DNA from 3 places in the Sphaerisporangium krabiense genome. Region 3 is predicted to be linked to each of the others. Evidence: riboswitches for the same ligand, from Rfam matches in the RefSeq annotation. Region 3 holds a riboswitch; each other region holds the start of a gene.
What was found. Region 3 has a riboswitch for cobalamin ahead of BJ981_RS23685 (ABC transporter substrate-binding protein). Riboswitches for the same ligand answer to the same signal wherever they lie in the genome.
Positions count from the first base shown of each region.

Region 1 (9,864 bases), on a different contig from region 3:
CACGGCGTTCGGCACCGTGCACGGCTACGACGGCGCCCCGCTGCCCGCGCCGGTCCTGCCCGCCACCCCGCTCAAGCCGCGCTCCCGCCACCGTTGAGCCCCGCTGGGCGCTTCCCGGCTCAGGCCGCCCTACCGTGGAAAGGACGGGTGCGGGGCAGGCCGAACGTCTCGAACAGGCGGGGCCCCATGAAGTTGGCCACGTGGCTCACCCCCGCCGGGGTGACGGTCAGCACCTGGAGCGCGAAGCCGGTGTAGTCTCCCGCGCCGTCGCGCAGGTACAGCCCGAACGCGGCCTGCCCGTTGGCCGAGGCCGGCACGAGCAGCGTGCGGCCCGGACGGGCCGGGCACACCGACTCCAGATGGCGGGCGATGCGCTCGGGGCCCTGGTACCACGCGGTGTACGGCGGCATCTCCCACACCACGTCGTCGGTGAACAGCGCGACGATCGCGCCGACGTCCTTGCGCTCGAACGCCGCGACGTACCGGTCGAGCAGCTCGCGCTCGCGCGCCTCCGTCGGCTCGGCGACCGACTCCTCGCTCGGGGACACCCGGGCGAGCTGCGCGCGGGCGCGCTGCAGGAGGCTGTTCACCGCCGTGGTCGTGACGCCGAGCATGGACGCGACCTCGGCCGCCCGCCACCGCATCACGTCCCGCAGGATCAGCACGGCGCGCTGGCGCGGCGGGAGGTGCTGCAACGCGGCGACGAACGCCAGCCGCACGCTCTCGCGCGTGGCGACGATCGCCGCCGGGTCGTCGCCCTCGCCCACGCCGGACAGGGCGTCGGGCAGGGGCTCCAGCCAGGGGACCTCGGGCCGGGAAACCAGGACGTCCGAGGGGTCGGACCCGGGCAGGCCGAGACCGGCCGGCAGCAGGCGCCGGCTCCGGCCCTCCAGCGCGGAGAGGCAAGCCGAGGTCGCGATGCGGTGCAGCCAGGTGCGCAGCGAGGAGCGGCCCTCGAACCCGTCGTAGGCCCGCCACGCGCGCAGGTACGTCTCCTGCACGAGGTCTTCCGCGTCGTGCGCGGACCCCATCATGCGGTAGCAGTGCGCCAGCAGCTCGCGCCGGAACGGGTCGGCCAGGCGCGGGAAGTCGTCGCGGGCGCGGGTCGGTTCGTTCGTGGTTTCCGGCATGACGCGGCCTTTCATCCCCCGGAGTCCGGTCCGGCGGGCGGGCGGGCCGCCCGCCTCGCCGGTGTCCGTCCTGTATACCGGCCGCCTCCGACGAAAACCGTCAGCGCGGCGGTCCCCAGTTGGCGACCGAGGAGATGCGGTCGTTCCAGCCGATCGCGGTGAGGTCGGCCCAGGCGTGCCCGCCCCAGGGGTCTCCGGTGTAGGCGGGGGAGAAGAAGGAGCTTCCGCCCCCGTTGACGTGCTCGTAGTAGGTCACGTTGCAGTCGGTCGCCGACATGGAGCTGATCGTGTCGTTCCAGTCGCTACGCGACCAGATCGGCCCGTGGTGCACGCGGGTGAGGTCCGGCCACCAGAACCCGGCCTCCAGCCAGAACCAGTCACCGTCGAAGTTGTGGTGCTCGAACATCTGGACCGTCCCCCGCGTGAAGGGCGCCCCGGCGGCGCTCCGCACACCGTCCGAGGCGGAGGTCCGCACACCGTCCGAGGCGGAGGTCCGCACACCGTCCGAGGCGGAGGTCCGCACACCGTCCGAGGCGGAGGTCTGCGCGCGGGTCAGCGAGGCGACCCACAGCGCGGTCCGCAGCGGCCGGTCGTCGGTGAACGCCAGCAGCCGCGGCTCGCCGTTCGCGTGGCTCGCCACGAAATGCAGGGGCCGGCCGTCGAAGCGGACCAGGTCGGCGGGGTCGTGCTCGACGCCGTCCACGACCACGGCCATGCTCGGCGGCCGGTGCGTGACGCGCCCGTTCGGGGCCGCGGGCCCGCCGGACGCCTCGCCGGGCCCGAGCGGCGCGGACGCGCCCACCGGCTCCGGCGACGCCGAGCGCGGGGCGCTCAGGCCGCGCCGGACCAACCCCTCCAGGGTGGTGATGCCGTTCTCCCGCAGAACCTCCAGCACGTCCTCCTCCCGCAGGCCGCCGACGTGCTCGGAGAACTGGAGAAGCCGTTCGACGCCGCGGCGCGTGTCATCGCCGAGCTGCTGAGTCGTCATGGGTGATTGAACCTCCGGTCCGCGCGTGGACCCCGGCACCCCGCCGGGACCCGCCTTGTGACCAGGCACGACAGGCGTCACCTGGGGGGACGCTCGGACGGTATCACGCGCGTGACCGGTCAACTGCGGAGCGTGGTGGCCGGACCGGGACATCGCGCTCTCCCGGACGCCGCGTTCCGTATATTTCCCTGATGTCTCCACGCGGGGGCGAGCGGAGAAGTCTGGGAGGATCGGCGGGTGGGCGTTCGCGGGGTGGCCGGGCCGCTGTTCAGCGCCACGACCTATCGGCGTGCGGTGCATCTGCTGCTCGGTGGGGTGCTGCTGTTGCCGTACCTGTTGCTCGGGTGGGCGTTCGCGCGCATGTACGCCGTTCCCGGCGCGCCGCAGGTGCTCCTCGCCGTCGTGCTGGCGGTGACCGCGCTCGTCGGGCTGGTGCCGCCGTTCCTGCGCGGCACCCGGGCCCTGGAGATCGCGGCGGCCCGCTCGCTGCTCGGCGTGGCCCTGCCCGACCCTCCCGCGACCGCCGAGCGGGGCCGGGCCGCGCGCGAGACGCGGCTGCGCGCGGCCCTGTGGTTCGCCGTCCACCTCTGCGCGGGCGGAGTCGTCGCCCTGCTCCTGTTCGTGCCCGTGGCGATGGGCCTGGCGTTCACGCTCCAGTGGCTGGACCTCGCGGGCGGCGCGCTGGCCGGGCTGCGGCTCGGGCCGCTGGACGAGCACGACACCGGGTGGCTCGCCCTGCTCGGCGCGGTCTTGCTGGTCGGCGCGCTGTACGCCGTCGCGGGGCTCGGCGGGCTCGCGGCCGTGATGGCCCCGGTGCTGCTCGGACCCTCGCCCGCCGAGCGCATCGCCGCGCTGGAGGCCCGCGCCGCCCGGCTCGCCGAGCGCAACCGGCTGGCCCGCGAGCTGCACGACTCCATCGGCCACGCGCTGACCGTGACCACGCTGCAGGCGGCGGCGGCGCGGGAGGTCCTGGAGAAGGACCCGGCGTTCGCCGCCCGCGCGCTCGCCGCGATCGAGGAGACCGGCAGGGCCGCCGCGGAGGACCTGGACCGCGTCCTCGGCATGCTCCGCGAGCCGGACGACGCCCACGGCCCGCCGGAGCCGCACGGCCGGCTGGCCGACCTGGACCGTCTCGTGGCGCACGCGCGCGGCGCCGGCGTCGAGGTCGGCGCGCGCGTCGAGGGGCCGGTGGACGGGCTTCCCGCCGCGGTGTCGCGCGAGGGGTACCGCATCGTCCAGGAAAGCCTCACCAACGCGCTGCGGCACGCCGGCCGGGTGCCCGTGGCGCTGCGCGTCCGCGCCGACGCGCGCACGCTCGCCATCGAGGTGACCAACCCGGTCACCGGCGTCCCCGGCCGCCGCCAGGGCGGGCACGGGCTCTCCGGCATGCGGGAGCGGGTCGCCATGCTCGGCGGCTCCATGACCGCCGGGGTGCGGGACGGGCAGTGGCGGGTCTCGGTACGGCTGCCGGTGGGGGAACCGTGATCACGGCCGGGGCGCGCCGGCCCCAGGCGGAGGGGGCGCGATGACGGTCATCCGGGTGGCGCTCGTCGACGACGAGGAGCTGATCCGGGTGGGGCTGCGCGTCATCATCGACGCCCAGCCCGACCTGGAGGTGGTCGGCGAGGCCGCCGACGGCGCCGAGGTGATGCCGATGGTGGCGCGCGGCCGTCCCGACGTGGTCCTCATGGACGTGCGGATGCCGGCCATCGACGGCATCGAGGCCACGCGCCGCCTGCTGGCCGCCTCCGGCGAGCCGCCCCGGGTGCTCGTCGTCACCACGTTCGAGAACGACGACCACGTGTACGACGCGCTGCGGGCGGGCGCGAGCGGGTTCCTGCTGAAGCGGGCGCGCCCGGCCGAGGTCGTGCAGGCGGTGCGCGTGGTCGCCCGCGGGGAGTCGCTGGTGTTCCCGGCCGCGATCCGCCGCCTGGCCGGCGCCCACGGGCGCGGCCCCGCCACCGGCCCGGCGGCCGACCGGCTCCGCCGCGCCCGGCTCACCGAGCGCGAGGAGGAGGTCCTGCGGCTCATGGCCGCCGGGCTGTCCAACGCCGAGATCGCCGCGCGCCTGGTCGTGGGCGCCGAGACCGTCAAGACGCACGTCGGCAACGTCCTGGCCAAGCTCGCCGCCCGCGACCGCACGCAGGCCGTGATCGTCGCCTACGAGTCCGGGTTCGTCAGCCCCGAGGGGTGAGGCCCCATGCCGTTCCGGCACGGGGCCGGGGCCCGGTGGAGGCGTCAGCCGGTCCCGGAGGCGCGGGCGGCGAGGTGGGCGCACATGGCGATCAGTTCGGCGCGCGCCGGAGAGCCGGGCAGGGCGTCCAGGGCGTGGCGGGCGCGGCCGGCGTGCCGGGCGACCTCGGCGCGGGCCTCGGCGAGGCCGGGGGAGCGCCGCAGCAGGCGCGTGGCGGCGGCCAGGCGTCCCGGGTCGGTGACGGGACCGCGGGCGAGCAGCCCGCGCAGCCGCGCCGGTGTCCGGCCCCGCCCCCGCAGGGCCCGGAGCACCGGCAGCGTCGCCACCCCTTGGCGCAGGTCCGCGCCCGCGGGCTTGCCCGCGCGCCCGTCCGGGCCCGCGATGTCGAGCACGTCGTCGCACAGCTGGTAGGCGACGCCGTACGCCTCCCCGAACGCCCCCAGCGCCTCCCGCGCCTCGGGGCCCGCCCCCGCCGCCTGCGCCCCGAGGCGGGCGGCCAGCGCGAACAAGGCCGCCGTCTTGTCGGCGATGACGCGCATGTAGTACCGCTCGGGATCGGCGTCGCGCCCCGCGCCGACGGTCTCGCGGAGCTGCCCGGTCACGAGCCGGGTCATCATCCGCGCCTGCTCCTGCGCCGCCGCGGGCCCGAGCGGCGCGACCAGCTCGGCGGCCCTGGCCACCAGGTAGTCCCCGGCGAGGATGGCCACCCGGTTGCCCCACCTGGCGTTGACGCTCGGAACTCCCCGCCGCGTCGCCGCCTCGTCCATGACGTCGTCGTGGTACAGCGAGGCCACGTGGATCAGCTCCACGGCCGCCGCCGCGCGCGGCACCTCCGGCCGGTCGGGATCCCCGAACCGCGCGGCCAGCAGGGCGATCCTGGGACGCAGCCGCTTGCCGCCCGCGGCCAGCAGGTGCGTCGCGACCGTGGTCAGGAAGGGGTCGCCGGGGGCGCGCAGCGTGGCGGCCAGCAGCTCCTCCACCTCCGCCAGGGCGTGGCGGGTCCACTCCGCGAGGGGACGCTCGCCGTCCGAGAGGGCCAGGGGGCCCGGCACGCCCGTCATCCCCGCCTCCCGCACATCGGGCACGCGCCGCGCCGCCGCAGGTAGTAGCAGAAGGCGGCGAACGCCAGGGCCGGGCCCCACAGCAGCCAGAGCGCGTGCGTGCCGAGCAGCACCGGGCTGTAGCCGGTCAGCCGGCCGAGCTCGGGCGAGGTGACGATGCCGAGGCCCGCCGTGACGACGATGGGCGCCACGTACGCCGCCGGGATCACGGCGAGCGTGATGGGGACGCGGCGGCCCGCCAGGCCGGGCGTCCAGTGGGGGAACACCTCTCCCCAGCGCTGGACGAGACCCAGCGTGAGCGCCGCCCCCGCGACGGCGGCCGTCGCGAGCCCCGCGCCCGCCCAGACGCCGCCGCTGTCCCACAGCGAGCGCAGCAGCGCGTCGTCGATGCCGAGCGGGATGCCCGCGAGCCAGGCGTACCGGCTCGCCGCGTACAGCAGGGGGATCACGACGGCCGCGGCCGTCGCCCAGCGGCTCAGCGCGAGCAGGCGGCGCCGGTCCCGCGCCGAGCCGTCGTGGCGCCGGCCGCAGCGGGCGCAGGCCCCCCGGGCGCGCCGCTGCCAGGACAGCACCGTGAACGCCACCAGATAGCCGCCGGCCAGGCACCAGACCTGGTTCAGCAGCGACCAGTCGAACACGGCGGCGTAGTCCACGCCTCGCGGCCAGCCGAAGGGGGCGCCGAGGATCAGCATCGGCGCGTACCCGGTGAGCGCGAGGACGTCCTCGGTCGGCACGCCCACGAGCAGGACCGCCGCCACAGTCCAGCCGAAGCCGAGCAGGGCGGCGCGCGCCGGGCGGCCCGGCGACACCGCGTGCCGGCCCGCCATGGCCAGGGCCGCGACGGCGGTGACGAGCAGCACGGTCGCGAAGATCGGCGCCCCCGTCGAGGCGGGCGGCGACCGCAGCAGCGCGGGGGAGTCCTCCGCGTGTCCCGGCCCGAAGGGGTAGCCCTTCCCGGAGATCGTCCAGAACAACGCCACCACTCCGTACAGGGCGGCCCACACCGCCGCCGCGTATCCCGCCCATCCGGCCCACCCGGCTTTCCGGGGAGAGGTGGTGGTGGACGGTGTGGTGTCGGATCGGGTGTCGGACACGATGGCTCCCATTTCGACGGGCGAAAGACCAACGTGTCCACATTCGCCGCGCGCCGTTGACCGGCGACTCCCCCCGCATCGGGAACCGCCTCCCCCGTACGGGGGACCGCCTCTCCCGCGCGGTGAGCGGGACGTCGAGGTGGGTCAGGAGCGCGGAGGACGTCAAGGATCCGTTCTCGTGCCGTGTGCCGGGCCGCTGAAATGGGCATTTAGCCCGATATCGGGGGAAAGGGCGTGAACCATGCGTCGTCGCCAGGTTCTCGCGCTCGGCGCGGGGCTCGTCGCAATGGCCGCCGGGTGCGGCGGCGCCACCGGCACGCGCGGCCCCGCCACCACGCGGATCTCGATGGTGGTGCCGGGCCCGGCGGGCGGCGACGCCGACAGGGTCGCCCGGTCGCTGAAAGGAGTGGCCGAACGCGAGTCGCTGGCCAGGGCCGTCCACGTCGAGACCAGGCCCCTCGCGTCCTGCCTGGCCGAGTTCACCCGGGCGCCCCGCGCCGACCAGGTCCTGATGGCCGAACCCGAGCTGGTCGGCACGGTGCGCGCCGCCCGCCCGTCGGGCGCCTTCGCCGGCACGACCCCGGTGGCCCGGCTCTGCGGCGAGTGGGAGCTGATCGCCGTCCCCGCGTCCTCGCGCCTGGCCACGTTCGGCGCGTTCGCCGACGCCCTGCGCCGCGACCCCGGCCGGCTCGCCGTCGCGGGCAGGAACGAGGGCGGCGTGGACCACCTGCTGCTCGGCATGCTCGCCCAGAGCCTCGGCGTCGACGCCCGCCTGGTCCGGTACGCGGCCCACCCGACCTGCGACGACGCCGTCGCCGCGCTCAACGGCGGCGGCGCGGCCGCCGTCATCGCGGGGCAGGCGGCCGTGCGGGCGCGCGTGCGCTCGGGAGAGCTGCGCGTGCTCGCGGTGTCCTCGCCCGAGCGCATCCCCGGCCTGGAGGCCCCGACGCTGCTGGAGTCCGACGTCCACCTGTACTGCGCGAACTGGCGCGGCCTGCTCGGGCCGGGCCGCCTCGCCGACGACGACCGCGCCGCGCTGGCCCTGCTGTGCCGGGACGTGGCCGAGTCGCCGCGCTGGCAGGCGCTGTGCGGGCGCAACGGCTGGACCCCCTTGTACCTGGACGGCGAGGACTTCCGGCAGTGGCTCGGCGTGGAGTCGGCCCGCCTCGGCCGCGCGCTCGGCGAGCTGGGCGTGCGGGCCTGACGGTGACGCTCCGTACCCCTGCTCGACACAACTTATAGGGGTTGTTGCGCGCCGCGCCACTAGATGTAGGATCCATGCTCGTCGCTGGTTCGCTTCGGCGAGGTAAGAGGGAAGCCGGTGTGAGTCCGGCGCTGCCCCGCAGCGGTGAGCGGGAACGACCGCCGTCACAAGGCACTGGGCCGCAGGGCCCGGGAAGCGACGGCCAGTAGGGGTGTGCCGTGCGCCCGCGAGCCCGAAGACCTGCCCGTGACGTCGTCCAGGCCCCGAGGGAGGGCCGCGAGACGAGGTCGTCCCGGCATGCCCGCATGAGGGCCGCCGGGCCATGTCTTCGTGCGCTCCTTCCTCGCGGCACCCCGTTCGCACGAAGGAGACAGCAGGTGACCGTGACCGACGCGGTGACTCACCCGGCGAGTGACGCGGCGACCGTCCCGCCCCCGGCCTACCGGCGGGACGCGGCCGGCGAGCGACGGCGGCTCGCCATCGAGGAGGCCGCCGCCCGGGTCATCGCCGACCCGGAGAACTCCCGCCTCGCCGCCCGGCTGCTCGCCGAGGAGATCGCCGAGGAGGCGGCGGCGCACGGCGTGCGGAGGTTCTCGGAGTCGGTCGCGGCCACGCACGCCGCGGGCCTGGTCCACGACCGGCTCGCCGCGTTCGTCCGGGACCACGCCGCCGCGCTGGACGCTCTCACCGACCCGGAGGGGGACGGCCGCTTCGAGTACTTCGGGCTGCGCACCGTCTACGACCGCTACCTGCTGCGCCACCCCGTCACCCGGGGCGTCCTCGAGACCCCGCAGCACTTCTTCCTGCGCGTCGCCTGCGGCCTCGCGCGGACCGTCGCCGAGGCCGGCGAGCTGTACCGGCTGATCTCCACGCTGTCGTACCTGCCGAGCTCGCCCACGCTGTTCAACTCCGGCACCCGCAGGCCCCAGCTCTCCTCGTGCTTCCTGCTGGACTCCCCGCGCGACGAGCTGGACGGCATCTACCAGCGGTACGCCCAGGTGGCGCGCCTGTCGAAGTACGCGGGCGGCATCGGCATCGCCTGGACCAGGGTCCGCGCGCGCGGCTCGCTGATCCGGGGCACCAACGGGCTGTCCAACGGCATCGTCCCCTGGCTGCGCACGCTGGACGCCAGCGTCGCCGCCGTCAACCAGGGCGGGCGGCGCAAGGGCGCGGCCTGCGTCTACCTCGAACCCTGGCACGCCGACGTCGAGGAGTTCCTCGAACTGCGCGACAACACCGGCGAGGACGCCCGGCGCACCCACAACCTGAACCTGGCCAACTGGGTGCCCGACGAGTTCATGCGCAGGGTCGAGGCCGACGCCGAGTGGTCGCTGTTCGACCCCAAGGAGGTCCCGGAGCTGACCGACCTGTGGGGTGAGGCGTTCGAGACCGCCTACCGCGAGGCCGAGGCCGCCGGACGGCAGGTCCGCAAGGTGCCCGCCCGCGCGCTGTACGGCCGCATGATGCGCACGCTCGCCCAGACCGGCAACGGCTGGATGACGTTCAAGGACGCCGCCAACCGCGCGTCCAACCAGACGGCGCTGCCGGAGAACGTCATCCACCTGTCCAACCTCTGCACCGAGATCCTGGAGGTGACCAGCGACGCCGAGACCGCGGTGTGCAACCTCGGCTCGGTCAACCTGGCCGCCCACCTGACCGGCGGCGGGCTCGACTGGGCGCGGCTGCGCGCCACGGTGGCGACCGCCGTCCGGTTCCTGGACAGGTCCATCGACCTCGGCTACTACCCGACGCCCGAGGCCGAGGCCGCCAACAGGCGCTGGCGCCCGATCGGGCTCGGCGTGATGGGCCTGGCCGACGTGTTCTTCGCGCTGCGCCTGCCCTTCGACGCGCCCGAGGCGCTGGCCCTGTCCACGCGCGTCGCCGAGGAGATCGCGCTCGCCGCCTACCGGACGTCCTGCGACCTGGCCGAGGAGCTCGGCGCCCACCCGTCCTACGGCGACACGCGGGCGGCGCGCGGGACGCTGCACCCGGACCACTACGCCGACGCCCGGCCCGTCCACCCCGGCGAGTGGGCGGCGCTGCGCGAGCGCGTCGCCGCCACCGGCCTGCGCAACTCGCTGATGATCGCGATCGCTCCGACGGCGACCATCGCCTCGATCGCCGGATGCTACGAGTGCATCGAGCCGCAGGTGTCCAACGTCTTCAAGCGCGAGACCCTGTCGGGGGAGTTCC
Region 1 covers NZ_JACHBR010000002.1:954,199-964,062, forward strand. Annotated here, with positions in the region: gene BJ981_RS32145 (pirin family protein) at 1-97, shown strand, start outside; gene BJ981_RS32150 (sigma-70 family RNA polymerase sigma factor) at 120-1,130, opposite strand; gene BJ981_RS32155 (hypothetical protein) at 1,231-2,118, opposite strand; gene BJ981_RS32160 (sensor histidine kinase) at 2,356-3,603, shown strand; gene BJ981_RS32165 (response regulator transcription factor) at 3,644-4,312, shown strand; gene BJ981_RS32170 (polyprenyl synthetase family protein) at 4,357-5,373, opposite strand; gene BJ981_RS32175 (hypothetical protein) at 5,370-6,467, opposite strand; gene BJ981_RS32180 (Bug family tripartite tricarboxylate transporter substrate binding protein) at 6,709-7,671, shown strand; cobalamin riboswitch at 7,740-7,933, shown strand; gene BJ981_RS32185 (ribonucleoside-diphosphate reductase subunit alpha) at 8,049-9,864, shown strand, end outside.
Region 1: linked by a shared signal. The riboswitch ahead of BJ981_RS32185 (ribonucleoside-diphosphate reductase subunit alpha) and the one ahead of BJ981_RS23685 (ABC transporter substrate-binding protein) in region 3 are both predicted to bind cobalamin.

Region 2 (9,864 bases), 820 kb from region 3:
CGGGAGCGGCCGATCTCATCACCGTGCGCGGGCGCGACCTGATCGCCTCCTCACCGGTGTGCCTGTACGCCGGATCGCTCGTGCCCGAAGAGCTGCTCGACCACGCGCCGCCGCGCGCCCGGCTCGTGGACACCGCGCGCCTGAACCTCGACGAGATCGTGGCCGAGATGCTCGCCGCGCACGCCGACGGCCTGGACGTGGCGCGGCTGCACTCCGGCGACCCCTCGATCTACAGCGCGATGGCCGAGCAGATGCGCAGGCTCGACGCGGCCGGGGTGCCGTACGACGTGACCCCCGGCGTCCCCGCCTTCGCCGCGGCGGCCGCCTCGCTACGCCGGGAGCTCACCGTGCCCGGGGTCGGCCAGACGGTCGTGCTGACCCGCACCTCCGCCCGCGCCACCCCGATGCCGCCCGGCGAGGACCTGCCGTCGCTCGGCCGGAGCCGGTCCACGATGGTGCTGCACCTCGCCGTCCAGCGCGTGGACGCCGTGGTGGAGGAGCTGATCCCGAACTACGGCGCCGACTGCCCGGTGGCCGTGGTCGCCCGCGCCAGCCGCGCCGACGAGGTGATCCTGCGCGGCACGCTGGCCGACATCGCCGGACGGGTGAAGGAGGCCGGGGTACGGCGCACGGCCGTGATCGTCGTCGGCGGCGTGCTCACGGCATCGGAGTTCACCGACAGCCACCTGTACTCGGCGACCCGGAACCGCGGGGAGCACCCCCAGGACTGCGAGGAGCACTCCCGCATGGAGCACTCCCGGGACCGCGTGGAGCACCCCCAGGACCGTGGAGAGCACCTCAGGGACCGCGGGGAGCATCCATGAGCATGAGCTCCGAGAAGACCGCCGGGCCTGGCGGTCCGGCGGCGGGGCCGTACGACTACGTGCGCGACGGTGCGGAGATCTATCGCCGCTCGTTCGCCACCATCCGCGCCGAGGCCGACCTCGTGGGCGTGCCCGAAGACGTCGCGCGGGTGGCCGTACGCATGATCCACGCCTGCGGCATGGTGGACCTCGTCCGGGATCTCGCCTGGTCGCCCGGCGTGGTCGCCGCCGCGCGGGCCGCGCTGCTCGCCGGGGCGCCGATCATGTGCGACGCCACGATGGTCGCCTCGGGCGTGACCAGGTCCCGGCTGCCCGCGGGCAACGAGGTGCTCTGCACGCTGGGCGACCCTCGGGTGCCCGACCTGGCCCGCCGCCTCGGCACCACCCGCAGCGCCGCCGCGCTGGAGCTGTGGCGCGACCGCCTGGCCGGCGCGGTCGTCGCCATCGGCAACGCGCCCACCGCCCTTTTCCGGCTCCTGGAACTGCTCCGTGACGGCGCGGAACGCCCCGCCGCCGTACTCGGCCTCCCGGTCGGTTTCATCGGAGCCGCCGAGTCCAAACAGGCCCTGGCGGAGCACGGCGACCTGCCCTACCTGGTCGTACACGGCCGCCGAGGCGGAAGCGCCCTGGCAGCGGCGGCCGTCAACGCGATCGCAAGCGAGAAAGAGTGAACACCCCGATGAACCCCGAAGCGCAGACCGGCCCTCAGCAGCCCGAGACCCGAGACGGCGTGACCCCAGACGGCGCGATTCGGGATGGCGAGGTCCAGGACGGCGGAGCCCGAGGCAGCGGGGCCCGGGACGGCGTGATCCGGGACGGCGAGGTCGGGGGCCGAAGCGGTCAGGTTCAGGGCGGCGGGGGCCGGGATCGTGAGGTTCGGGATGGCGGGGTCCCGAGTGGCGGGGTCTCAGATGGCGCAGTCCCGCGTGGTGAGGTTCGGGATGGCGGGGTCCCGCGTGGTGAGGTTCGGGATGGCGGGGCTCGGGGTGGCGAGGTGCGGGGGAGAGGGTGGCTGCGGGGGGTGGGGGTGGGGCCTGGGGATCCGGAACTGGTGACCGTGAAGGCCGCACGGCTCATCAGCGACGCCGAGGTGATCGCCTACCACAGCGCACGGCACGGGCGCAGCGTCGCACGGGCCGTCGCCGCGCCGTACCTTCGGGACGGGCAGATCGAGGAGGCCCTCGTCTACCCGGTCACGACCGAGACGACCCGGCACCCGGGCGGATACCAGGGCGCGATCGACGAGTTCTACGAGGACTGCGCCCGCCGCCTCGCCGCCCATCTCGACGCCGGCCGCGACGTGGTCGTGCTCTGCGAAGGCGACCCCTTCTTCTACGGCTCCTACATGCACATGCACAAGCGTCTCGCGCACCGCTACCCGACCGAGGTCGTGCCCGGCGTCACCTCGGTGAGCGCCGCCTCGGCGGTGCTGGGCCGCCCGCTGGTCGAGCGCGAGGAGACCCTGACCGTCCTGCCCGGCACGCTGCCGCCGGACACGCTGGCCGCGCGCATGGCCGACCCCGGCTCGCTGGCGGTGCTCAAACTCGGCCGCACGTTCCCCGCCGTCCGCGACGCGCTGGCCCGTGCCGGCCGCCTCGACGAGGCCTGGTACGTGGAGCGCGCCACCAGCGACCGCCAGCGCATCGCCCCCCTCGCCGACGTGGACCCGACCGAGGTGCCGTACTTCTCCCTCGCCCTCATCCCCAGCAGGGCCGGCGCCTCCTTCCCCACCCCCACCCCGGCGTCGGGCGAGGCGGTATCGCATGGGGCGGGCCAAGGCGAGACGAAGCGGTGTGAGCCGGGGCCGGTCCCGGCCGGGCATGTGAGGCACGGCGAGGGGGAGTGGCGCGGGGCGGCGCCGGGCTCGGGCGAGCGGGCGGGCCAGGGGGATGCGGCGCGGGGGGAAGTGGCCGTCGTAGGGCTTGGGCCTGCGGGGCGGGCGTGGCTGACGCCTGAGGCTCAGGACGTGCTGGCACGCGCCGACGACCTCGTCGGGTACGGCCCGTACCTGGACCGTGTGCCGCCGAACCCGCGCCAGCGGCGGCACCCGTCCGACAACCGCGTGGAGGCCGAGCGCGCCGCCCACGCGCTGGAGCTGGCCAGGGCGGGCTCGCGAGTGGCCGTCGTGTCTTCCGGGGACCCGGGCGTCTTCGCCATGGCCGCGGCGGTGCTGGAGGTGGCGTGCGAGCCACGGTTCGCCGAGGTGCCGGTGCGCGTGGTGCCCGGTCTGACCGCGGCCCAGGCGGTCGCCGCCCGCGCGGGCGCGCCGCTCGGCCACGACTACTGCGTCCTGTCCCTGTCCGACCGGCTCAAGCCCTGGGACGTCATCGCGGCCCGCCTGACCGCCGCCGCCCGCGCGGACCTCGTGATCGCCATCTACAACCCGGCCTCACGCGCCCGCCGCTGGCAGGTGGAAGCGGCACGCGACCTGCTGCTGGAGCACCGCGCCCCGGACACCCCCGTCGTCGTCGGGCGCGACGTCGGCGGCCCCGCCGAGAACGTCCACGTCACGACCCTGAACAAGCTGGACGTCAACGGCATCGACATGCGCTGCCTACTCCTGATCGGCTCCTCGATGACCCGCCACACCACCCGAACCAGCGGCCCCACCGTCTACACCCCTCGTCGCTACCCGGCAGAGTGAATGCGTCCCCGTTCGTCGCTTGCGGCCCTTTTGTGCGGCGTGCGCTGTTGGCGCAGGTGACGGGTGGGACCGCGGAGCTAGCCACGACAGCGGGGCATGGGAAGGGTGCGTGAAGGGGTCTCGACGCGCGTGATTGGGACGTCGCCGTTTCGTCGGGGAACTGGATGACGATGCGGGGTCGACCCGAGCGTTCACAGCAGGGTGTGCAGCCAGGTGAGCGCAGCTTCCACGGTTTCGGCCACGTGGCAGGCCGGTAGGGGTGGGCGGTGTACGACGACGACCGGCAGGCCGAGAGTCCGGGCGGCGGCTAGCTTGGCTACCGTCATTGTCCCGCCGCTGTCCTTGGTGACCAGGACGTCGATCCGGTGTTCGCGCATCAGCGAGCGTTCGCCGTCCGGTGTGTACGGTCCGCGGTCCAGGATGAGGTGGTGGTGGGCGGGCAGCGGAGGCTCGGGCGGGTCCACCGTGCGGATCAGGAACCACAGGGCGTCCAGGCCCGCGAACACGGGCAGGCCCTGGCGTCCGGTCGTGAGGAACACCCTGCGTCCCAGGGAGGGCAGGGACGCGGCGGCGTCCTCCAGCGACCGCGCCCAGCGCCAGTCGTCCCCCTCCTCCGGGCGCCATCCCGGACGCCTGAGCACCAGCAACGGGACCCCGGCCAGCTCCGTGGCCCGCACGGCGGAGGCGGTGATCCGCTCGGCGAAGGGGTGCGTGGCGTCGACCACCGCACGTATGCGCTGGTCACGAAGCCATACGGCCATCCGGTCCGGGCCGCCGAACCCGCCGACGCGCACCTCGCCCTCCGGCAGCCGTGGGTCGTTCACCCGGCCGGCCAGCGACGAGACCACGCGGATCTCGGGACGTCCCGCGAGCGCCGCCGCGAGCCGCCGCGCCTCGCCCGTGCCGCCGAGTATCAGTACCCCCGCACTCACCGAGCCTCCCTGTGATGCCTCTCGCGCCACGAACACGAAGCTCCGTCAGCGCGCGTCCCGGGCCGCGGTGACGGCGGCGGCGACGTCCTCGATGGCCGTCGCGCGCACGCTCCCACCCCCGGCCTCGACCCGGTACCCGTCCCCGGTGGCCACCACCAGCACGGCGTCCCCACTCGGCCGCCCGCACCGACGCTCACAGCCCACCCAGTGCACGGGCAGCGGCACGCCCGACGGACCGGCGGCTGCTTGGAGGGCGGCGCGGGCGGGGCCGCTCTGAGGAGTGACGCGGGCGGTGTCCCCCAGAAGGGCGGCCCGGGCGGTGGTGGCTTGGCCGGTGGCCTGGGTGGCGTCGGTCTGGACGTCGGAGAGGGACTTCTCGCATCCTGGTCGCCCGGCGCAGGACGACACGCCGCTCCACGGGGAACGCGGGTCGGTGACCAGCCCGGCCTCCTCCGACCGTGAGCGCCATCGTTCCGCGTCCTCAGGGGTCAGTCCGGGCACGATCACGCCGCGCCACGGCGTCAGCCGTACCTCACCAGGCCCCGCCTCGGCCGCCGCCGCCAGTACGGCCGTCTGCGCGGCCGTCAGCCGTCCGAGCGGCGGCATCACGACGAGGGCCACCCGTCCGTCGGCCTGCGGCATCGGCCCGAGCAGCACGGCGCCCGGCTCCGCGGGGATGGCGACCTCGCCCGCGACCGCGGCACGACCAGGCGCCGTAGGCCGAGAAGGGGCGTGGAGGCGCGTGGTGATCGCTTCGGGCCCGTCGGCCAGTTCCGCGATGCGCCAGGCGGTGGAACCCCGCGCCGCGCGCTCGGTGAGGAACGCCTCGGCGGCGTCGATCATGAGCGCCACGGCCTCGCGCGGCCCCGCCCGCAGGCCGGTGTCCCGCCCGGCCAGCAGAACCGCGCCCTGGACGGGCACGACCGGCTCGCAAGGCTCAGGGGATGCGGGGGGCGGCAAGGGGATGTAGGTGATGTCGGCCGGGAGGTGGGCGACGTCGCCGCGGCCGTCGTCGAGGGCGAACAGGAAGCGGCCGGGCAGGTCGGACAGGGCGGGGCGGGAGAGGAGCATGGCGTCCAGTTCGCGGACCAGCGGGGCGATCTCCAGGAGTCCGCGCCCGTCCAGGCCGGCCAAGGGAGAGGCCAGGATGTTGCGCACCCGTTCGTGCGTGGCCGAAGGGAGGAGGCCGGCGGCGGCCATCCGTTCGGCGAACCGTGCCGCCGCCGGTCCGGTCAGTCCGCGTACCTGCACGTTCGCCCGCGAGGTCAGCTCGATGACCCCCGAGCCGAGGTCGGCCGCCGCCGCGCCGAGCTCGCGCAGCCGTCCGGCCGTGAGCAGCCCTCCGGGGACGCGGACCCGTGCCACGGCGCCGTCCGCCGCGGCATGCGTCTGCAGAGCGCCGGGACAGGCGTCCCGCCGCGCCCGCTCGGGAAAGTCCACGACCGCCACGCCGAGGATCGTAACCCCAGGCCCGAGCCCTCAGACCAGTGCGTCCCCTTCAGACAGCCGGTGGGATCTGGGCATCCGGCGTGAGGGCGCGGCCGTGCGGGCACTGGTCGGATCCTTCGGTCGAAGGGGTACCTCTCTCCCCATGGGCGGTGGGGGCGTGATCTGATAGGGGCGACGGCGATGCGGAGGAAGCCGGTGTGAGTCCGGCGCGGTCCCGCCACTGTTACCGGGGAGTCGACCCCACCTGAAGGCCACGGCCCGGAGACGGGCGGGAAGGCCGGGGTGAAGCGCTGATCCGGGAGCCAGGAGACTCCGAGCCGTGTATGGACCCGCTACCCGGGGCGCGGACCCCGAGTGAGGAAACGTGCCGTGCGCGAACTCCCTGTCCTGCTGCTGTCGACCTCTGACACCGACCTGCTCAGCGCACGCGCGAGCGGTCTGCCGTACCGGCTCGGCAACCCCGCCCGGCTGGCGCCCGGCGACCTTCCCCCGCTGCTGGAGGACGCCGGCCTCGTGGTGGTCCGCCTGCTCGGTGGCCGGCGCGTCTGGGAGGAGGGGCTGGACGCCGTGCTGGCCGGTCCCCGCCCGGTCGTGGTGCTCGGCGGCGAGCAGGCCCCTGACGCCGAGCTGATGGAGCTGTCCACGGTGCCGGGCGGCGTGTGCGCGGAGGCGCACGCCTACCTGGCCCACGGCGGCCCGGCGAACCTCGCGGAGCTGCACCGCTTCCTGTCCGACACCGTCCTGCTGACCGGCCACGGCTTCGCGCCGCCCGCGCCGACCCCGAGCTGGGGCGTCCTGGACCGCCCGCGGTCCTCGGAGACACAGGGGGCAGGGGCGCGGGCCGTGGAGGGGCAGGGGCGGCCTGTGGTGGGGGTGCTCTACTACCGGGCGCATCACGTCGCGGGGAACACGCGGTTCGTCGAGGTGCTGTGTGACGCGGTGGAGGAGGCCGGGGGGCGGGCGTTGCCCGTGTACTGCGCCTCGCTGCGGGCGGCCGAGCCGGGTCTGCTGGAGGCGCTCGCCCAGGTGGACGCGCTGGTGGTGACCGTGCTCGCGGCGGGAGGCACGCGGCCCGCGACCGCGTCGGCGGGCGGCGACGACGAGGCGTGGGACGTGGGCGCGCTGGCGAGGCTGGACGTGCCCGTCCTGCAAGGCCTGTGCCTCACGGGGGACCGCGCGACGTGGCTGGCGAGCGACGACGGCCTGTCGCCGCTGGACGCCGCCTCGCAGGTGGCCATCCCGGAGTTCGACGGGCGGATCATCACCGTCCCCTTCTCGTTCAAGGAGGTCGACGCCGACGGCCTGCCCGTCTACGTGGCCGACCCGGAGCGCGCGGCCAGGGTCGCGGGCATCGCCGTCCGCCACGCCGCGCTCCGGCACGTGCCCCCGTCCGCCAGGCGGGTCGCCGTGATGCTGTCGGCGTACCCGACCAAGCACGCCCGCATCGGCAACGCGGTGGGTCTCGACACGCCCGCCAGCGTCGTACGGCTGATGGCCGCGATGCGGGACCAGGGGTACGACATCGGGGCCGACGGCGAGATCCCGGGCGTGGCCGAGGGGGACGGCGACGCGCTGATCCACGCGCTCATCGCCGCGGGCGGCCAGGACCAGGACTGGCTGACCGAGGAGCAGCTCGCCGGCAACCCCGTCCGCGTCTCGGCGGCCCGCTACGGCGCCTGGTACGCCACCCTCCCCGAGGACCTGCGGGCCCGCATGGAGCGGCACTGGGGCCCGCCGCCGGGCGAGCTGTTCGTCGACCGTTCCCGCGACCCGGAGGGCGAGATCGTGCTGGCCGCGCTGCGCGCCGGCAACGTCGTGGTGATGGTGCAGCCGCCGCGCGGGTTCGGCGAGAACCCCATCGCGATCTACCACGATCCGGACCTGCCGCCGAGCCACCACTTCCTGGCCGCCTACCGCTGGCTGCGCGACGGTTTCGGCGCGCACGCCGTCGTCCACGTCGGCAAGCACGGCAACCTGGAGTGGCTCCCGGGCAAGTCGGCCGGCATGTCCGCCTCCTGCGGCACCGACGCCGCGCTCGGCGACCTGCCGCTGATCTACCCCTTCCTGGTCAACGACCCGGGCGAGGGCACGCAGGCCAAGCGCCGCGCCCACGCCGTGCTGGTGGACCATCTCGTGCCGCCGATGGCCCGCGCGGACGGCTACGGCGACATGGCGCGCCTGGAGCAGCTCCTGGACGAGCACGCCTCGATCGCCGCGATGGACCCGGCCAAGCTGCCCGCGATCCGCGCCCAGATCTGGACGCTGATCCAGGCGGCGCGCCTGGACCACGACCTCGGGGTGGCGGACCGGCCGCACGACGCCGAGTTCGACGACTTCCTGCTGCACGTGGACGGGTGGCTGTGCGAGGTCAAGGACGTGCAGATCCGCGACGGGCTGCACGTGCTCGGCCAGGCCCCCGAGGGACGCGCCCGCGTGGACCTCGTGCTGGCCATGCTGCGCGCCCGGCAGATGTGGGCGGGCGGCACCGCCGTGCCGGGCCTGCGCGAGGCGCTCGGCCTGACCGAGGACGGCGCCGCGGGGCGCGCCGAGACCGACCGGGCCGAGGGTCTGGCGGCGGCGCTGGTCGAGGGCATGGAGGAGCGCGGCTGGGATCCGGCGGCGGTGGAAGAGGTGCGCGCGTCCGTCCTCGGCGCCACGGAGGGGACGGAGGCCGTGGCGCGGGTGCTGGAGTTCGCGGCCGCCGAGATCGTGCCGCGGCTGGCGAGGACGGCCGACGAGATCGGGGCGGTGCTGCACGCCCTGGACGGCGGGTACGTCCCGGCGGGGCCCAGCGGGTCGCCGTTGCGCGGCCTGGTCAACGTGCTGCCGACCGGCAGGAACTTCTACTCGGTGGACCCGAAGGCGGTGCCGAGCCGGCTCGCGTGGGAGACCGGGCAGGCGATGGCCGACTCGCTGCTCGCGCGCTACCGCGCCGACACCGGCGAGTGGCCCCGCTCGGTCGGCCTGTCGATCTGGGGGACCAGCGCCATGCGGACCGCGGGGGACGACGTGGGGGAGGTGCTGGCGCTGCTCGGCGTCCGCCCGGTGTGGGACGAGGCGTCCCGGCGGGTCACGGGCCTTGAGGCCGTGCCCGCCGCCGAGCTCGGCCGTCCCCGCGTGGACGTGACCGTTCGCATCAGCGGGTTCTTCCGCGACGCGTTCCCGCACGTCGTGGCCATGCTGGACGACGCCGTCCGGCTCGCGGCCGCGCAGGAGGAGCCGGACGAGCTGAACTACGTGCGCGCGCACGTGCGGGCCGACCGGGCCGCGCACGGCGACGAGCGGCGCGCCACCACGCGGATCTTCGGCTCCCGCCCGGGCGCGTACGGGGCGGGGCTGCTGCCGCTCATCGACAGCCGCAACTGGCGCGACGACGCCGACCTGGCCGAGGTGTACGCGGTGTGGGGCGGCTTCGCGTACGGCAGGGACATGGACGGCGTCCCGGCGCGCCCGGACATGGAGGCCGCCTACCGGCGCATCGCGGTGGCCGCGAAGAACGTCGACACGCGCGAGCACGACATCGCCGACTCCGACGACTACTTCCAGTACCACGGCGGCATGATCGCCACGGTCCGCGCCCTGACCGGCCGCGCGCCCGCCGCGTACGTCGGCGACAGCACCCGCCCGGACGCGGTGCGCACCCGCACCCTGTCGGAGGAGACGGCGCGGATCTTCCGGGCCCGGGTGGTGAACCCGCGCTGGGTGGCGGCGATGCGGCGGCACGGGTACAAGGGGGCGTTCGAGCTGGCGGCGACGGTGGACTACCTGTTCGGCTACGACGCGACGACGGGCGTGGTGGCCGACTGGATGTACGACAGGCTCGCGGCGGTGTACGTGCTGGACGCGGAGAACCAGGCGTTCCTCGCCGCGTCCAACCCGTGGGCCCTGCACGGCATCGCCGAGCGCCTGCTGGAGGCGGCGAACAGGAACATGTGGGAACACCCGGACCCGGAAATCCTGCGGGCCCTCCAGGAGGTCTATCTGAAGGCCGAGGGCGACATCGAGAGCGGGGGGT
Region 2 covers NZ_JACHBR010000001.1:4,566,392-4,576,255, forward strand. Annotated here, with positions in the region: gene cobM (precorrin-4 C(11)-methyltransferase) at 1-824, shown strand, start outside; gene BJ981_RS20220 (precorrin-8X methylmutase) at 827-1,495, shown strand; gene BJ981_RS20225 (precorrin-2 C(20)-methyltransferase) at 1,819-3,468, shown strand; gene BJ981_RS20230 (cobalt-precorrin-6A reductase) at 3,660-4,400, opposite strand; gene BJ981_RS20235 (ferredoxin-like domain-containing protein) at 4,446-5,849, opposite strand; cobalamin riboswitch at 6,035-6,162, shown strand; gene cobN (cobaltochelatase subunit CobN) at 6,219-9,864, shown strand, end outside.
Region 2: linked by a shared signal. The riboswitch ahead of cobN (cobaltochelatase subunit CobN) and the one ahead of BJ981_RS23685 (ABC transporter substrate-binding protein) in region 3 are both predicted to bind cobalamin.

Region 3 (9,864 bases):
GGCCAGGCTGAGGTCGTGGATGGTGGTGATCACGGTGAGGCCGTCGGCCAGGCGCAGCCGGTCCACCAGTTCGAGCACCTGCTGCTGGTGGCCGAGGTCCAGGGCGGTGGTGGGCTCGTCGAGCAGCAGCACGGGGGCCTGCTGGGCGAGCGCGCGGGCCAGGACGACCCGCTGGCGCTCGCCGCCGGACAGGTGGCCGAGCGGCCGGCCGGCGAGCGCGGCCAGGCCGAGGCGTTCGAGCACGGACCCGGTGACGCTCCTGTCGCTCCTGGACTCCCGGCCGAGGTAGGAGATGTACGGCGTGCGGCCCAGCATGGCGTACTCGAACACGGTCAGCTGGGGCGGCAGCACCGGGTCCTGCGGGGCGTAGGCCATCAGGCGGGCGCGCCTGCGCGGCGCGAGGCCGCGCGCGGGGACGCCGTCGACGAGCACCTCGCCGCTCGCCTCCACCAGCCCCATCATCGCCCGCAGCAGCGTGGACTTGCCGGCGCCGTTCGGCCCGATCACCGCCAGCCACTCGCCGCCGCGCGCCGACAGCCCGACGCCGGACAGCACGGGCCTGCCGTCCAGCGACACGCCGAGGCCGCGCACCTCGACGGAGTTCACCGGGCCGGGCGAGGTGCTCACACGCTCACCGTGCGGGTGGCGCGCAGGATGCCGACGAAGAACGGCGCGCCGACGAACGCGGTGACCACGCCGATGGGCAGCTCGGCCGGGGCGAGCATCGTGCGGGCCAGCAGGTCGGCGAGCACCATGAACGCGGCGCCGCCGAGCAGCGACAGCGGGAGCACCACGCGGTAGGACCCGCCGGCGAGCCGCCGCACGGCGTGCGGCACGACCACGCCGACGAACCCGATGAGGCCGCTGACCGCGACCGCGGAGGCCGTGGCCAGGGACGCGGCGCACAGGACGACGAGACGTACCCGGGCGGCGTCCACGCCGAGGCCGACGGCCTCGTCGTCGCCCACCGACATGACGTCGAGCAGGCGGCCGTGGGCCAGCAGGACGACCGCCGACACCAGGGCGTAGGGGGCGACCAGCCGGACCTGGGACCAGTCGCCCGCGACGCCGCCGAGTATCCAGGAGTAGATCTTCTGGAGCTGCTCGACGCGGATCTGCTGGACGAACGCCTGCAGCGCGGCGAGGAAGGAGGAGACCGCGACCCCGGCGAGCACGAGCGTGGCCGTGCCGCCGCCGCGCCCGGCCGTGCTGCCGAGCGCGTACGCCAGCAGCACCCCGCCGATCGCGCCGCCGAACGCGGCGATCGGCACCAGGCCCTCCACCTGCACCAGGACGATCATCAGGGTGGCGGTGAAGCCGGCGCCCGCGGCGGCGCCGAGCAGATAGGGGTCGGCGAGGGGGTTGCGGAACACGCCCTGGTAGCCGGCGCCGGACATGGCGAGCAGGCCGCCGACGACGGCGGCCAGCACGACCCGGGGCATGCGCAGCTCGAAGAGCAGGCCCTTCTCGACCGGCGAGAGACCCGAGCTCACCGAGACGAACGGCAGCCGGTCGAGGAGTTCGAGCAGCATGCCCTTCGCGGGGATGCCGACCGCCCCGATCGTCAGGCCCGCCAGCAGGCAGATCGCGAGCACGACCAGCGCCACCACGAGCGCCGCCGGCCGTGCGCGCGCCGGAGACGCCGTCGCCATGGCCGCCGGTCTCAGCCCGCGGCCTTCTGGACGGCCTCGCCCACGACCTTGACCAGGTCGACCACGCGCGGCCCCCAGCGGGAGGCGATGTCATCGTCGAGGGGGACGACCCGGTCGTTCTTGATGGCGGACAGGCCGGCCCAGCCGGGCCTCTTGGCGAGGGTCGCCTTGGACTGGCCGCAGCACTTGGTGTCGCCCAAGAAGATCAGGTCGGGGTCGGCCTTGACGACGAACTCGCTGGAGAGCTTGGGGTAGCCGCCGGCGGGGTCGGGGGCCTTGTCGGCGATGTTGGTCAGGCCGAACAGGCCGTAGACCTGGCCGAGGAAGGTGCTGGAGGTCACCGAGTAGGGGGTGCTGTCCAGCTCGTGGTAGTAGCTCAGCTTCTTGTCCTTGGGCGCGGCGGCGGCGATCGCGTCGATCCGGCCCTTCATGCCCTGGGCGAGCTCGGCGGCCTTGGCGCCGTTGCCGGTGGCGGCCCCGAGGTCGGCGATCTCGTCGTAGACCTCGTCGAATTTGGTGGCGGCGGGCTCCAGCAGCACCGGGACGCCGACCTTGGTGAGCGCGCCGACGATGCCGTCAATGTCGTTGGACAGGACGACCAGGTCGGGGCTCTTGGCGATGATGGCCTCGGCGTTCGGCTTGAAGCCGGACAGGTCGGTCTTCGGCGCCTCCGCCGGGTGGTTGGACTGGTCGTCCACGGCGACGACCTGCGGGCCCGCGCCGATCGCGAACAGCGTCTCGGTGTGGCTGGCCGACAGAGAGATGATCTTCGTGGGCTTGGCGGCGATCGTCACCGGGCCGTTGCCGGCCTGGACGGTGACCGGGAAGCCGGCGGCGCCCGCGGACGGGGCGGGAGCCTGGGAAGTGCTGGGGGCTGCGCCGGGAGCTGAGGGAGCGTCGGTCCGGCCGCACGCGGCCAGCGTCAGCGTACCCAGCAACGCGCACGCCAGGGCCGTGCGTACGGGCCTCACGCGGGTTCCTCCTGTTGCCGGGAAACGAGGACCCGTGGTCATGACGGATCACCCTTTTCCACGAGGGTTGACGGCGTCGGCGCGGGTGGAGGCGACCTGGCTCGATCCGAGGGGATCTCACAGTTGCGGGACAGCGCCGGAATCACACCGGACTTCGCTCCACGCCACGCGTCACACGAACCGTATCAATCCACGGGTGGAGGGGACACGCCAGGTCGTGACCGGCGTACCACCGCAGGTCAGGCGAGCTGGGCCTCGGCCGCGGCGATGATCTCCTGGAGGCGGAGGCCGTGGCGGGCGTCCAGCGGGTGGCCGCCGCCGGCGCGCACGGTGGCGGCGAACTCGGCGGCCATGGCGGGGAAGACCTCCGGGCCGAGGACGTCGCCGGTCAGTGTGGCGCTGCCCCGGTGGCCGTAGACCGCGACCCGGGAGACGCCGTCCCCGCCGCGCGCGGCCATGGACAGCGACGCCTCGCTGACCGCGCCGGTCTCGTGCTCCAGCAGCAGGCCCGTCCAGGCGAGCGGGTCGCCGTGGGCGCGCACGCCGGTGACGGGCCCGAGCGCGGCGTCCAGCAGGTCGATCACGTGCGGGCCGACGTCGAGGATCGCGCCGCGCTCGCGCCGCCACGGGGAGTCGATCTCGTGCAGGGCGCCGGAGACGTTCACGGCGTGCCCGCCGAAGGGGTCGAGGCCGGAGACCCGCCGCAGGAAGTCCTTGGTGGCGGGGGCGTACCGGAAGGTCAGCACCATCTGGGAGGCGACGCCGGCCTCGCCCACGGCGTCGGCCAGGCGGCGCGCGGCGTCGAGGTCGGCGGCCAGCGGCTTCTCCAGCAGCAGGGCCTTGCCGGCCTTGGCGGCGAGGAGGCCGAGCTCGGCCTGCACGGCGGGCGGGACGCAGAACGCGACGGCCTCGCAGACGTCGAACAGCTCCTCGACCCGCTCGTACACCGGCGCCCCGAGGCGGGCGGCGGCCTCGGGCCTGCGCGCCCACACCCCGGCGAGCCGCGTGTGCGGCCCGGCGGCGAGCATGGGGGCGTGCACGGCCTCCGCCCACGGCCCGGCTCCGATGAGGCCCACCGACACTGGTTCCACGACGTTCAGCTCCCCGGGGTGTCCGACGGTCGGAGTGAGACTAGCCCAGCCGTGTGGGGGTCTCCGGCGGCGGGTATCACGCCCTTGGATTCCGGACTGTACGGAAAAGGCCATTTTCGACGGTCTAAGTGGTTATTGACCGAAACCTTGATCGCGGTCCGCGATCGTGATAGTTCATTGATCATGTGGCATTTTGCCGCACGAAATTACCAATTGTCGCGTTCGCGATATGCGGTGAGCGGCGCTCGATAGGAAGCCTCCGGAGCCGGACCCCCCTCCCCCGGCACCTGGGCGCCCGCTTCGTGCGGCACAACCGGTCACGGCCTTTCACGGCCTTTCACGCATGGCGCGAACGCGGCACGGCCCGCAGCACACCCCTTGGAGCACCCCACGATGTCGGTCGCCGCTTCCCCCCGGCATGCCCGAACCGTTCCCCTCCTCAGACTCCTCCCCCGGCTCTGGCGCGACCCCGTGAACATGCTGGCGACGCTCGCCCGCGATGCGAGCGGCATGATCGTACGTCTCCCCGCCGGCTCGCCTTCCCTCTACCTCGTCAGCCATCCCGACCACGTGCAGCACGTGCTGCGCGGCAATTGGGAGAACTACCAGCGCGACGGGATGTTGTGGCGGCCCGTGCGACGCCTGCTCGGGCAGAGCATTCTGAGCGACGGCGCCTCCTGGGAGGCCAGCAGGCGGATCATGCAGCCGCTGCTGACCGCGAGGAAGGTGGCCTCGCTGGCCGAGGAGATGGCGCGCACGGTGAACGAGCGCGTCGGCGAACTGGAGGGGTACGCGGTCTCGGGCCGTACCTTCGACGCGGCCGAGGAACTGGCGGACCTCGTCAACCAGACCGTGATCAAGGTGCTGTTCGGCGGGCGGCTCTCCCGCGCGGCCGGGCACCGGCTGTCCCTCGCCTACGACCGCGCGACCCGCGCCATCGCCTTCCGCCTGCTCATGCCCTCCATGCCCTACTCCCTCCGCCTGCCCGGCGACCGGACCTTCATGGCGGCGGTGAAGACCATCGACGAGGAGATCCTGCCCATGATCCGGCAGGGGTGCCCGCACGCGCCCGGCGACGTCTTCTCCGCGCTCTACCAGGCCAGAGCCGAGCGGGGCGAGGGCGAGCGGCAGATCCGCGACGACATCGTGAACATGTACAGCGCGGCCGCGGAGACGACGGCGACCGCCCTCACCTGGCTGTGGCCCACGCTGGACGCCCACCCCGACGTCGCCGACCGGCTGCGCGCCGAGGTGGACCAGGTCGTGGGCGACGGGCCGGTGCGGGCGTCCCACCTGCCGGAGCTGACCTACACCTCGATGGTGCTGCGGGAGCTGATGCGGCTCAGCCCGGCCGCCTGGCTGTTCCCCCGCGTGGCCGAGAACGCCGACCGCATCGACGGCGTGCCGATCGAGGCCGGGGCGCAGGTGCTGATCAGCCCGTACGCCACCCACCGGCTGGACGGGTTCTGGGACCGTCCGCTGGAGTTCGACCCGGAGCGCTTCGCGCCAGGGGCCGCCGAGCGCCGCCACCGCTACGCCTACTTCCCCTTCGGCGGCGGCCCGCACCTGTGCCTGGGCAAGCCGCTGTTCGAGATGGCGGCGCCGCTGATCATCGCCGCCATCCTGAGCCGGTTCCGCCCGACCGTGCGCGGCGGCCGTCCCATCACCCCCCTCCCCGCGGCCACGCTGCGCCCGCGCCAGAAGGTCGAGCTGACGCTCGTCCACGCCCGGCGGGAGGCCGCGTGAGCACGGACCTGGACGCGCTGGAGATCGGGAGGATCTGCGCGGAGGCCGGACGCTCCCAGCGGCACATGCGGCAGTGGACGGCGGAATACCCGGGGCTGTTCCCCGCGCGGCCGTTCGACGCGGCCTTCTACGGCACGCTCTCGATGGCCATGGCCTTCAGCGGGCCGTGGTTCACCGCCGAGGAGCTGAAGATCACGAACAAGGCGGCTCTGTGGGGGTTCGCCGCCGACTGGCTGGCCGACTACGTCCACAGCTCCCCCGGCGAGGTGCGCGAGCTGGTCGGTGCGTGCCTGGCGGTGGCGGACGGAGTCCCGCCCGCCGCCGGCGACGACCTCGGCCGCACATTGGCGCATCTCCGCGCCGACCTGGCGGCGGCGCCCGCGTTCCCCGAGCTGGAGACGGTTTGGCGCGACGAACTGGCCCGGATGCTCGACACGATGGCGCGGGAGTCGGACTGGAAGGCCGCCGGCATCACGCCGTCCCTGGAGGAGTACCTGGACAATGCCGACAACCACGGCTTCTGCTTCGTGTTCGCCTGCCACTGGATCGCCACCGGCGGCCCGGACGCGGCACGGGACGCCGACCGCGTCCGCCAGGCGGCACGGGCCGTTCAGCGGGTCATGCGGCTGCTCAACGACCTTTCCTCCTACGAGCGGGACAAGAGCTGGGGGGACCTCAACGCCCTGCTGATCGGCGTGTCGCGCGAGCAGGTGCTCGAACGCGCCGCCGCGCTCACGCGCGAGGCCAGGACCCTGATCGGCGAGCTGCGCGGTGGCCACGACCGCCTCGCCGTCTACATGGAGCGCCAGATGGACTTCTGCGCCGGGTTCTACGAGGTCGGCGCGTACTGGGGCTCCCTGTGAGCGCCAGCGACCTCGCTCCCGCCCCGTGCGGCGGCGAGGCGGACGAGCAGGACGTGGCCGCCGGCGCCGAGCGCCTGATCGCGGGGCTCGCCGGGCGGCCGTGGGGCCAGGTCGGCGTCTCGGTCTACGAGACCGGGCGGCTGGTCGCGCTGGCGCCCTGGCTGACCGGCCACGCCGAGCGGATCGCCTACCTCATCGAGGCGCAGCGGGAGAACGGACGCTGGGGCGCCCACGACGAGTACGACCTGGTCCCGACCCTGAGCGCCGTGGAGGCCCTGCTCGGCGAGACGCGGCGCGGCGCGCCCGAGGGGCTTGGCGAGTACGTCGCCAGGTCCGCCGCGCGCGGCCTGCGCGCGCTGTCCGTGCGACGCCCGCCGGAGGGCGCGGCGCCGGACATGCCGGCGCGTGAGCTGATCGTGGCGTACCTGACCGAGGCGATCGACCGGCGGCTGCGCGATTCGGGCGGGCCGGAACCTCACCTGGCCGAGGCGGTGGCACTCCCCCGGCCCGATCCCGCGAGCGTGGCCAAGCTCGCGAGGATCCGCGCCGGTCTGCGGTCCGGCGCCCGGCTGCCCGAGAAGTTGCTGCACGCGCTGGAGGTCGGCGGCGAGGCGGCGGCGGGCGCCCTGGGGGTGCGGCCGGAGCCGCTCGGGGCGGTCGGGGCCTCACCGGCCGCGACGGCCGCCTGGCTCGGCGCGGGGACCGTGCCCGAGCCCGGGCATCCGGCGCGCCGGTACCTGGAGGCGGTCGCGGGCCTGCACGGCGGGCCCGTGCCGTGCGCCCTGCCCATCACCGTGTTCGAGCGCGGATGGGTGCTCAGCACGCTGAAACGGGCCGGCGTCCCGCTGTGCGCGCCGGAGGCGCTCGTGGCGAGCCTGCGCGCGGGCGAGCGGGCGGGAGGGGTCCCGGCCGGGCCCGGCCTGCCGGCCGACGCGGACACGACCTCGGTCGCCCTGTACGCGCTGGCGTTGCTCGGCGATCCGGTGGAACCGGCCGCCCTGTGGGACTACAAGGCCGGGGAGCACTTCGTCACCTGGCGCGGCGAGGAGGGGGTCTCGACCACGGTCAACGCACACGTCCTGGACTGCCTGCACGCCTACCTCGCCGGCCGCACGGACGCGCCCACCCGGTACGCGGGCGCGGCGGGCCAGGTCGCGGGATGGCTACGGGACCGCCAGCGGGCCGACGGGAGCTGGGCGGACCGGTGGCACGCCTCGCCCTACTACGCCACGATGAGCTGCGCCTTGGCGCTCGACGCCCGCGGCGATTCGCCCGAGGCGGTGCGGCGGGCGATCCGCTGGACGCTGTCGACGCAGCGCGCGGACGGCTCGTGGGGGCTGTGGAGCGGCACGGCTGAGGAGACGGCATACGCGATGCAGACCCTCCTGCTGTGCCGCGCGGCGGCGGCGGAGCCCGCGCGGCTTCGCGCGTGCGCGCGCGGCCGGATGTTCCTGGAGCGGTCCTGCGGCGACGGTCATCCGCCCATGCCCGCCATGTGGCACGACAAGGACCTGTACGCACCACGCGCGATCATCTGGGCCGCGGTGATCTCAGCCCGTCATCTCGCGTCACGCAATCCGGAGATACGTCATTATAGGCGACAAAAGGGATATGGACGAAGAGGTGCTCACATAAGGGATGTTCCTTACTGATTCTCCTGACAATGGTGACAACATAGGGTTCTGGCCTCATTTCTGCCGTGCTAGGGTGCCTGGGTGCAAGATGGTGAAATTGCACCTATAGCGTGATACGGCGGCGTAGCGCGAGCGAGCCGTTCATATGCCGATATCATTCGCCGTGAACCGCACCGAGGGCTTCCTGACGCTGGCCAGGGATGGAGTTATGCGCTTCCAGAATCCGCGGGTCCGGACCAAGGTCACGGCGCTCCTATTATCGCTTGTGGCGCTCTGGGCCTTCGCGGCCTGGGTGACCCTGCGCGAAGGTCTCAACCTCCTGTGGGTCTCCACGCTGGACACCAACGTGTCGCAGCCCGCCGAAAGCCTGATCACCGAGCTGCAGCGCGAACGCCTGCTGACCTCGGCGGTCATGGCCGAGCCCTCGTCCCCCGACCAGCGCAGGAACGCCCTGGCCGACCAGCGCGCCAAGAGCCTCGCGGCGAGCGCCGACTTCCACCGGCTGATCACGAACGACAGCGTGCGGCGGGCCGCGAGCGCGGTGCTGATCCAGCGCATCGAGACGGCCGACCGGTCGGTGCAACGCCTCGTCTCTCTGCGCAAGAAGGTCGACGCCGGCCAGGCCGACCGTTATGCCACCGGCGACACCTTCACCCAGGTGATCGAGTCCATCCACAACATCCACGACGCGCTGTCCGGCATGGACGACCAGGACTTCGCCAGGGACATCCGCACCCTGCTCCAGATGGCGCGCGCGAACGAGCTCATCTCGCAGGAGCACGCGTTCGTCGTGGGCGCTCTGATCTCCGGCGGCCTCGGCGCCAACGACCGGATCAAGTTCACCCAGTTGGTGGGCGCCCAGCGCTACTCCCTGGAGAACGCGTCCTCCGCGCTGCCCGCCGACTCCCTCGCCGCCTACGAACGGCTGACGGCCAGCGACAACTTCAAGCGCTTCCGCTCCCTGGAGGACCAGCTCGCCCGCGCCCCCCTGGACGGGAGCCGGTCCTTCGTCCCGGTCGGGACGTGGCGGCCCACGGCCGACACCGTGATCGCCGAGCTGGACCGGCTCATCGTGGACGGCGGCGACGCCCTGGTCGAACGCGCCACCCCGCTGGCCACGGCCGTCATGATCCGTCTGGCGCTGGCGGGCGGGCTCGGCCTCATCGCGGTCATCGCCTCGATCGTCCTCGCCATCACCACCGCCCGCACCCTGGTGCGCCGGCTGGAAGAGCTGCGCACCGCCGCCCTGGAGCTGGCCGGGCGCAGGCTGCCCGGCCTGGTCGAGCGGCTGGGCCGCGGCGACGAGGTGGACGTGACGGCGGAGGCCCCGCCGCTCGCGGTCGGCAACGACGCGATCGGGCAGGTGAGCCAGGCGTTCAACAGCGTGCAGGAGACGGCCATCCGCGTCGCGGTCCAGCAGGCCGAGCTGCGGCGCAGCTACCGCGGCATCCTGCTCAGCCTGGCCCGGCGCACCCAGTCGCTGGTCCACCGGCAGCTCACCATCCTGGACGCCATGGAGCGGCGCGAGACCGAGCCGGAGGAACTGGCCGACCTGTTCCGCGTCGACCACCTGGCCACCCGCATGCGGCGCAACGCCGAGAACCTCATCGTCCTGTCCGGCGCCTCCCCCGGCCGCGCCTGGCGCCGGTCGGTGCCGATGGTGGACGTCGTGCGCGGCGCGCTGGCCGAGGTCGAGGACTACACCCAGGTCACGCTCATGCCCATGGGGGAGGCCGAGCTGGCGGGCCGCGCGATCGGCGACGTCATCCACCTGCTCGCCGAGCTCATCGAGAACGCCGTCTCCTTCTCCCCCCCGTACGCGTCGGTACAGGTCAGCGGCCAGGAGGTCGCCAAGGGCTACGTCGTCGAGATCGAGGACCGCGGTCTCGGCATGAACCCGGAGGACC
Region 3 covers NZ_JACHBR010000001.1:5,385,684-5,395,547, reverse strand. Annotated here, with positions in the region: gene BJ981_RS23695 (ABC transporter ATP-binding protein) at 1-627, opposite strand, end outside; gene BJ981_RS23690 (FecCD family ABC transporter permease) at 624-1,652, opposite strand; gene BJ981_RS23685 (ABC transporter substrate-binding protein) at 1,664-2,623, opposite strand; cobalamin riboswitch at 2,693-2,815, opposite strand; gene BJ981_RS23680 (Gfo/Idh/MocA family protein) at 2,863-3,714, opposite strand; gene BJ981_RS23675 (cytochrome P450) at 4,108-5,460, shown strand; gene BJ981_RS23670 (terpene synthase family protein) at 5,457-6,323, shown strand; gene BJ981_RS23665 (prenyltransferase/squalene oxidase repeat-containing protein) at 6,320-7,975, shown strand; gene BJ981_RS23660 (nitrate- and nitrite sensing domain-containing protein) at 8,121-9,864, shown strand, end outside.